DNA from 3 places in the Salinivibrio sp. IB872 genome. Region 1 is predicted to be linked to each of the others. Evidence: predicted binding sites of a transcription regulator. Region 1 holds the regulator's gene; each other region holds the start of a gene.
What was found. Region 1 encodes CRP, which controls carbon source genes, mostly activating them, when cyclic AMP is high. Its sites were predicted from a motif close to TGTGANNNNNNTCACA; they were not measured.
Positions count from the first base shown of each region.

Region 2: the regulator CRP is predicted to act here: its motif matches at 2,188-2,203, upstream of gltB (glutamate synthase large subunit).
Region 3: the regulator CRP is predicted to act here: its motif matches at 1,468-1,483, upstream of BZJ18_RS10200 (NupC/NupG family nucleoside CNT transporter).

Region 1 is NZ_MUFO01000002.1:206,881-210,065, reverse strand. It holds gene BZJ18_RS01955 (hydrolase) at 1-20, shown strand, start outside; gene BZJ18_RS01950 (YheU family protein) at 168-386, shown strand; gene BZJ18_RS01945 (phosphoribulokinase) at 446-1,315, shown strand; gene crp (cAMP-activated global transcriptional regulator CRP) at 1,567-2,199, shown strand; gene BZJ18_RS01935 (hypothetical protein) at 2,329-3,185, shown strand, end outside.
Region 2 is NZ_MUFO01000004.1:81,320-84,504, reverse strand. It holds gene gltB (glutamate synthase large subunit) at 1-2,102, opposite strand, end outside; gene BZJ18_RS03110 (GGDEF domain-containing protein) at 2,729-3,185, shown strand, end outside.
Region 3 is NZ_MUFO01000021.1:2,020-5,204, reverse strand. It holds gene BZJ18_RS10205 (BCCT family transporter) at 1-911, opposite strand, end outside; gene BZJ18_RS10200 (NupC/NupG family nucleoside CNT transporter) at 1,554-2,777, shown strand; gene yjjG (pyrimidine 5'-nucleotidase) at 2,921-3,185, shown strand, end outside.

The sequences.
Region 1 (3,185 bases):
CTGAGCAACTCGACACCTGATGCCCCAATCGTCACGATAAATTGTGACTAAATCGACATAGACACACTGCACCTACACGCATAATTCGGTAAAATGGGAGCTAATTCACAACCTAAGCATGGAGATGGCGTCCGTGCCATCCCGATGTCAGCAAAAGGTGATGTAGTATGATGGTTCCATGGCAATCTGTGCCAGCCGAGACCTTGACCAATTTAATTGAACACTTTGTGTTGAGGGAAGGGACAGATTACGGTGAGCAGGAAGTCAGCTTTGCTGAGAAAGTTGAACAAGTGCGTGAACAATTAAAATCCGGCGACGCCGTGATTGTATACTCTGAGCTGCATGAGACAGTGGATATTCGTCGTCAGCGCGATCTCAGACCGTAACACCGCCTCCCCTTGTGGGCTGCGGTGTAAATTCAGACTGATCAATGACAGGGCTCGTCATGTCGGCTAAACACCCAATCATCGCTGTGACCGGTTCATCCGGCGCAGGCACAACCACGACCTCCGAAGCGTTTCGTAAGATGTTCAATATGATGAACATCAAAGCCTCTTGGTTAGAGGGCGATAGCTTTCACCGCTTCACGCGGCCAGAAATGGATGTTGAGATCCGTAAAGCCCGTGAACAAGGTCGTCATATTAGCTACTTTGGCCCCACGGCCAACGACTTCCCACGCCTTGAGCAATTTTTTAAAGAATATGGCGAACAAGGCACAGGTAAATACCGTCGTTATCTACACACCTTTGATGAAGCCGTGCCTTATAACCAAATGCCGGGCACCTTCACTCCCTGGCAAGATCTGCCTGAAAATACCGACGTATTATTTTATGAAGGCTTGCATGGCGGGGTGGTGGATGGTGACGTCAATGTCGCCCAGCATGTTGATTTACTGATCGGCATGGTGCCTATCGTTAACTTGGAGTGGATTCAAAAGTTTGTCCGCGATACGCGCGACCGAGGCCATTCCCGCGAGGCCGTCACGGACTCGATCGTGCGCTCCATGGATGATTATTTGCACTACATTACGCCGCAGTTTTCTCGCACGCATATTAACTTCCAACGTGTCCCGACCGTAGACACATCCAACCCGCTGAATGCAAAAGGGATCCCGTCACTCGACGAAAGCTTTGTCGTGATCCGCTTTCGTGGTATGAAGAACGTCGATTTTCCTTACTTACTGCAAATGATCAGTGGCGCGTTTATGTCTCGGCACAACACGCTGGTCGTGCCCGGCGGTAAAATGGGATTTGCAATGGAGCTGATTATTCGCCCCTTGATCCAACAGTTGATTGAGAAAGGCAAGATAGGTTAACCGCCGTAGCGCACTTAACGTGTATTACTTCTCAGGTCGTGATCTTAGCCACATTTTTGCCGAATTTTTAGGCGGTTGGCTTAGATCAAAATCAAGAAATCCAGATAGAAAAAAGATACACTCTTGTTAACATACAGTGAGCTTGTAGCCTGCGCCAAGACCTCGTATTCTGTGCATTGGACTGATGGGTTTCCATTCAGACAAAGACAGGACGTCGTTGCCGGGCAACACATGCAGAGGAAATAAGTTATATGGTTCCAGGAAAACCTCAAACAGACCCTACACTCGAGTGGTTCCTTTCACATTGTCATATTCACAAGTACCCGTCCAAAAGTACTCTGATCCATGCAGGGGAAAAGGCGGAGACCTTGTACTACATCGTGAAAGGTTCTGTGGCCGTACTAATCAAAGATGAAGAAGGCAAGGAGATGATCCTGTCTTACCTTAACCAAGGTGACTTCATCGGCGAACTTGGTCTGTTCGAAGAGGACCAAGAGCGCACCGCATGGGTACGTGCGAAATCACCTTGCGAAGTGGCAGAAATTTCATTCAAGAAATTCCGCCAGCTGATCCAAGTTAACCCAGACATTTTGATGCGTCTATCCTCTCAGATGGCGCGTCGCCTGCAAGTGACCAGCCAGAAAGTGGGAGACCTTGCCTTCCTGGACGTGACCGGCCGCATTGCGCAAACCCTACTGAACTTGGCGAAGCAACCTGACGCCATGACTCACCCTGACGGCATGCAAATCAAGATCACACGTCAAGAGATTGGTCAGATTGTTGGCTGTTCGCGAGAGACGGTTGGGCGTATCCTTAAAATGCTGGAAGAGCAGAACCTTATCTCAGCTCACGGTAAAACCATTGTGGTTTACGGCACACGCTAATCCTCGCGTGTTGCGACAAAACCGGCGTTTTTGCGTCGGTTTTTTTATTTTTATTGACTGAAAACTCATTAACCAAGTTCTACACTTCAAAAACGACCAATCTAACAACTGATTAACAGGATGTCGTTTATGAGAAGCTTACGTCAAACCCTTGCTGCATTGCTACTCGCGGCGGTTTCTTCAACTGCTGCGGCGAATATCACCATTGTCCATCCAGAACCACGGGCTGGCTCTGCCCTCGATTTATACGCTATCGACTTGATTGAGTTTTTAGCGGAAAAATCAGGTGAGTCTGTCACTTTACAAGCCTTTCAAGGTCAAATTGGCTCTCAGTCTCGTAAAGTGGAAATGCTAAAACAAGGACGACTGACGGTAGATTGGCTCGGGGCCGACCGTACCCTTGAGTCAGAGTTACTTCCCATCCGTTATCCAGTCTTTCGGGGTCTATTAGGCCATCGCTTGTTCATTACCAATCAAGCCACCGAACCCAAGCTTGCACAAATCAGTGACCAAGCAGGGCTCAATAGTCTGACCATGATCCAAGGGCAAGGCTGGGCGGATGTGAAGGTCTTGCAGTCGGCGGGATTTCGGGTTCGAGAAATCTCAAGCTTTGAGAATATCTTTAAAGGCGTCGATACCGGACGGGCCGACCTCTTCCCGCGTGCGCTTATCGAACCTTTTAGCGAGCTGGCAGAGCGACCTCAATATACAAATCTGTTGGTTGATCCGCACTTAATGCTGATCTACCGCTTCCCAATGTTCTTGTTTGTATCGCCCCAAAACCCAGAGGTAGCGACCATGCTCAACGATGCCTTTGCGGCCGCCTATCAAGACGGATCCTTCATCGAATTTTTTGAGAATGCCCCTCTGGTAAAAGAGACCTTTGAGAAAGCCAATATTGGTGAGCGCACGTTTATTCGGGTCGACAACCCACATCTGAGTAATGAGACTCAGGCAATTGACGATAAATTCTGGCTCGATATTGA
Region 2 (3,185 bases), on a different contig from region 1:
ATCACATCGCGATAGGGCTTTTTGATTGCGCCAATGTCGACTTGATTGGCTAGCGTTTCGTAGGCGAGATACGGGTAGATAGCCGTGGCACCAAAGCCGAGTAATACAGCAAATTGGTGCGGATCGCGTGCACTCCCGGTTTCAATGATGATGTTGGCATCACAGCGCAAGTTTTCGCGGACCAGACGCTTTTGCACCGCCCCGACTGCCATAGCGGCAGGGATAGGGAGTTTGTCTTTGTTGATGCTACGATCAGACAGAACTACCAGTACCGTGCCATCGCGCACGCAGCGCTCGGCTTGATCGCAAAGATCTAAGATGGCCTGCTGCAGATCTTTCTCGTTCGGATCGTAGTTAGTATCGAGAATACTGTTGCGATAATAGGTATCGTCGAGCTCGAGTAACTGCACCATGTCTGAGAATAAGAGCACGGGCGATTTAAACGCGACGCGCTCGGCGTGGCCATCGGTCTCGCAGAAGACGTTCATTTCCCGGCCGATACAGGTGGCCAGTGACATCACGTGGTTTTCACGTAAGGGATCGATGGGTGGGTTGGTAACCTGAGCAAACTTCTGACGGAAGTAGTCACTCACACAGCGGGGACGAGAAGATAATACCGCCATTGGCGTATCATCGCCCATCGAACCGGTCGCCTCTTGACCGATATCCCCGAGCACCTTGACGACTTGCTCGACTTCCTCGTTCGACATCCCAAACAGCTTTTGGTAAACCTTCAGTTGGGTGTCTTGCAAGCTCCGGCTGCCTTCGCTGGCATCATCATCAAGTTCTTCAAACGGGGTCAAGCGACGCACGTGAGCATCGAGCCATTCCCGATAGGGGTGGCGACTTTTCAGTTCATTATCGATTTCCGCTGAGTGCCAAATTTTGCCTTCTCGGGTATCGATCACCAGCAATTCACCCGGGCCAACACGCCCTTTTTCAGCGACCTCATCAGGCGCGTAATCCCAAATGCCAATTTCAGAGGCGAGGGTGATGAATTTATCTTTAGTGACCACATAACGCGCAGGGCGTAAGCCGTTGCGGTCGAGATTACAAGCCGCATAACGGCCGTCAGACATCACAATACCGGCAGGACCATCCCATGGCTCCATGTGCATGGAGTTAAAGTCATAGAATGCACGCAGCTCATCATCCATATCCGGATGGTTTTGCCAAGCGGGCGGCACAAGCAGACGCATGGCGCGGAAGAGATCCATACCACCGGACAAAAACACTTCAAGCATGTTATCGAGGCTCGATGAGTCCGACCCTGATTCATTGACAAAAGGCGCGGCCTGATGGAGGTCTGGCAATAAGGGCGAGTTAAATTTGTATGCCCGTGTGCGTGCCCATTGGCGGTTACCTTCAATGGTGTTGATTTCACCGTTGTGTGCAAGGTAACGGAACGGTTGAGCGAGCGGCCAGCGTGGTTGCGTGTTAGTACTAAAACGCTGGTGGAATAAACAGATCGAAGACTCGAGGCGTAAATCGGCCAAATCAGTGTAAAAGCGCGGCAAATCTGCCGGCATACACAAGCCTTTGTAGACGATGGTTTGGGTCGACAGACTGGTAATGTAGAAGTCTGTGTCGTCAGCTAACGCTTTTTCTGCGCGGCGGCGCGCAATATGCAGGCGACGCTCTAAATCGCGTGCGCGCCAACCGGCTGGGCCGTTAATAAAGACTTGTTCGATAACGGGGAGTGACTGCTTGGCGATTTCACCCAGCACGTCAGGGTTGGTTGGTACCGTACGCCAACCAACCACGGAGAGTGTTTCGGCACCAATTTCTTGTTCAAACACCGCGCGGGCGCGCTGCGCCTTCACCGGATCTGTGCTCAGGAAAAGCATTCCTACCGCATACAAACGGCTTAGGTTCCATTGGTTTTGTTCGGCAATAAGGCGAAAGAAACGGTCGGGCTTTTGGAGCAATAACCCACAACCGTCCCCGGTTTTACCATCGGAGTTAATCCCTCCACGGTGGGTCATGCGATCAAGTGCGGAAATGGCGGTACGAACCAACTTGTGGCTGGGCTCACCTTCTTGATGGGCGATCAAACCAAAACCACAGTTATCCTTTTCCAACATTGGGTTGTACAGCGACATTGCAATTCTCCCTTGCTACTGCGTCACTCGCAGTGATTGCATTTATTGTCGTGATCCTCCTGACCACTCTGAAAGCGTCTAGGACTGTGACAGCTCACCCGTTATGTTGTGTTTTTTTAACGGGAAAATCGCGTGCTTGTAAGTAATTAAATTACTGATTTTCAACGCGATGCCTAGCCTGCCGTATCCAGAAAGCGCTATTCAGCGACCTTTCAAATTAACGGCAAAGCAGTTAAAGGTCAAATTTTATTATGCAGCCTTTATGCACCATGAAGCTTGGTGTGATGTCAATTAAACACCTGATATTTTCAGGTTTTGTGTCAGTTTTTTCAGGAATAATAGCTATTCGCGTTTATGCTATTTTGTTAAATAATTATTAATTTAAGGCCAAATTCGAGCATAAATTCTAACCAAATAAAGAAATAAAGCAGGGTGCGTTTTATGTCTTCAGTTTCATAGCAAGATACGCTGTGATTTGATGTAAAAAAATGACAACTGACAGTAAAAACCTGTGAGGCACGTAGCCATGTATTTTGAGAAAACTGTGGCAAAATAGCCGTTACATAAGCGGCGCAACGGAAAAAGATGTCGCGAATCAAGGATGGTTGTGATCACACAGGAGCCGCATGGCATTTTTCATTTTATTTGCATTTCTTGTTTTAGGTGCGGTGCTTGGCTACGCGTGGCGTGCGCGACAAGAAACCGTCGCGTTAACCCATTGGCGTGTGTATATGGCTGATCTCGATACACCTCATGCCATTGTTACCGCCGATGAGGGTGACATCTTGTATGCCAATGCTGCCTGTGTGGAGGCATTTTCATTGGTGGACAGCAAAAGCCACTTTAAAACGGCCAATGAGCACCAGCGACAAGCAGTACGAGCCTTCATTGTTGCGCAGCAGTGGCCACGTCCTTTCTCTAATGTCGAAGCTAAGGTCAAAGCACCCGGCGCGAATCGAGTACGCATTGGCGTGCGCTTGTCGGGCTTACCCATTCGTTGTCGGCGTAAAAAAGCATGGTTGGTGTCGCTAGCACCACTGGCGCGCCACGCGCAATGGCAGCTACAGCATCAAGAACATGGTG
Region 3 (3,185 bases), on a different contig from region 1:
AACATGTTCACTTCGGAGAGGCGTTTCACCCCTTTATCTACCCCAGCAACCACAGACAGGATGGCCATACCGGTGATACCCATGACAAGCAGCACCTCTGTGGTGTTACCCAGTGGCGTATCAAACAGATAGTGAAGACCAGCAGACGCCTGTGAGGCACCAAGGCCCAGTGAGGTCGCAAGACCAAAGAGAGTCGCGATGATCGCAAGAATATCGATCACGTGGCCGGTCCAGCCCCATACACGCTCGCCAAAGAGCGGGTAAAAGACTGAACGCATGGTCAAAGGCAAGCCTTTGTTATAGGCAAACAAGGCCAGACCTAGCGCCAAGACAGCGTAGATAGCCCAAGGGTGAAGACCCCAGTGGAAAATCGTTGCAGACATGCCTAGGCGTCGAGCTGCTTCAGCATCTCCGGCTGCAGCGCCTAACGGTGCCCAGTCGGTACGAATACCGTTTGCATCAACAGCGGTACCGCCCAATGAGGTTTGAAAGTGTGTTAACGGCTCTGAAACACCGTAAAACATCAAACCAATACCCATACCGGCGGCAAACAACATCGCAAACCAGCCCGCATAGCTATAATCCGGCTTAGCTTCTGTCCCGCCGAGACGAACGCGCCCCAAAGGTGACGCTATCAGCACTAGACAGGCGATAACAAAAATATTACCTGCAGAAAGGAAGAACCAGTCTAGATTCGAGGTCAACCAACCCCGAAGATCACCAAAAACAGGGCCGATTTGGTTTTGAAATGCCAAAGTGACAAATACARAGGCCATAATGGCCAGCCCCGAGACCATAAATACTCGGTTGTGAATATCAAAACCAAACGGGCCAAGTTTAACGGCCACATTATCCTGACCGACCTGGTAGTCAGTATCGATCGGGTTAACTTTCCCGTCCGGTTTCATCATATCTTCATGGCTTTTATCGCTCACGAGTTAACTCCTTAGTCCGTTTGTTCGGAAGCCTGTGAGTGTCGGTGGCCTGTGCGCTCAATTGGCCTTTTCATCGCAAAACGCGGATAAAAAAGTTGACCAGCAGCAAGAACCGCAACATCCACACAGTTCATTACCCTAACATAAATGCGTAACGATTTAATTAGGGCACTAACCAAATGTCGATTTTATAACCAGCTATTAATCAATATATCCACTAAAACCCCAGGCTACATGCGGCCTAGAACTCATTTGAACTCTTTATTTCAGAGCTATAAAGGATTGTGTCATACACTTTCCTCTTTCAGGTTTAGCGGAAATACGCCGTATCATAAAAAGAATTCATTGATAGTGCTCACAAAAAATACCTATGTTCACCAGCAAAACTTTTGATGGATCACAAAGACATCGTGAATAGCATGCGTCTGTTCAAGTACCTATCGTGAAGCCGCTCTGAGCTCGCACGACTCGCCTACGAGCACATAACCTCCAGGCCACAAAAATGCAAAATAATGCAACAATATGATTTATTCGTGACACTTGTCACACTGAGAAAAATAAGTACAATACCGCCGCAATCGTTTTCCATCCCAGTTTAACGTTTGCGGAGCAAGCATCATGCAATTTGGCATCGGCCTTTTGGGGATTAGCGTCCTCTTTCTAATCGCGATTGGATTTTCAGAAAATCGTCGTGCGATCAACTGGCGTACCGTCGGTGGCGCTTTCATTATTCAAATCGCCTTTGCCGGGTTTATTATCTCCGTCCCGCTTGGTCAGCGCATTCTGGCTAACGCATCAGAAGCCGTGTCCGCAATTATTAGCTTTGGCGATATTGGTGCTGAGTTTCTGTTTGGTGATCTCGCGAAATTTAAACTTGGCTTTATCTTTGCTTTCAACGTTTTACCAACTATCGTCTTTTTCTCCGCTCTGATCGCGGTGCTTTATCATTTAGGGATCATGGCTTGGATTATTCGCCTGATCGGTGGCGTACTAAGACGCGTACTCGGCACCTCGCGCACTGAATCGATGTCAGCCACAGCCAATATCTTTGTCGGATCAGTAGAAGCCCCTCTTGTCGTGCGCCCTTTTCTCGCCTCAATGACGCGCTCAGAATTATTTGCAGTCATGGTCGGCGGATTAGCCTCCGTGGCTGGAGGCACCATGGTTGGATACGCAGGCCTCGGTGTTGAAATGAAATACCTGATCGCTGCCGCCTTCATGTCTGCACCAGCCGGTCTAATGATGGCAAAAATTATGGTCCCGCAGACCGAAGCGCCTATCAGCCATACCCAAGCGCAAGCCGAGCAAGATAACCACGATAAGCCTGTCAACTTGATCGATGCAGGCACACAAGGTGCTCTAAGTGGATTACAAATTGCGATGGCAGTCGGGGCTAGCTTGCTGGCCGTGATCAGCATGATTGCGCTGATTAACGGCGGGTTGGGCAAACTTGGTCCGATGATCAATATGCCTCAGTTAAGTCTGGAATGGATATTCGGCTATGTGTTTGCACCAATCGCTTGGCTCATCGGCATTCCTTGGGGCGAAGCGATGACTGCGGGTACCTTGATTGGTAAGAAAATTGCGGTGAATGAATTTGTGGCGTTTGCTGATTTTATGAACCTAAAAGGTGCACTTTCTCCCCACAGCCAAGCCATTGTTACCTTTGCACTGTGCGGCTTTGCCAACCTCACTTCGATCGCGATGTTGATGGGCGGACTGGGCGGTATTGTTCCAGAGCGCCGAGGTGATATCGCCAAATTAGGAATGCGTGCCATTCTTGCCGCCACCTTAGCGAATCTGATGAGCGCAACATTGGCAGGGCTGTATCTGACTTTGTAACCTCAATCAGGCTAGATGGTTTTGCCATCACTCTGACGGTTCAGTGTTTCTCACCAAGGATGGTGAGTGCACAAAAAAGTCTCGAAGAGAAAGGACTTCATCTGTTACACTTCATTTACTTAACGTAAAGAGATGTAGTCATCATGCGGTATCCTTGGGTTCTTTTTGATGCAGATGAAACACTGTTTCACTTTGATGCGTTTGCAGGACTGCAACGCATGTTTTCACACTATGATGTCGATTTCGACCAGCACGCCTTTGCCGAATATTCAGAACTAAACAAACCTTTGTGGGTGCAATACCAAAATGGCGAAATAGACGCACACACGCTGCAAACCAAACGCTTTACCCACTGGGGAAAGCGGCTCAAGGTGGCTCCGACAACGCTAAACCAGCATTTTTTGGATG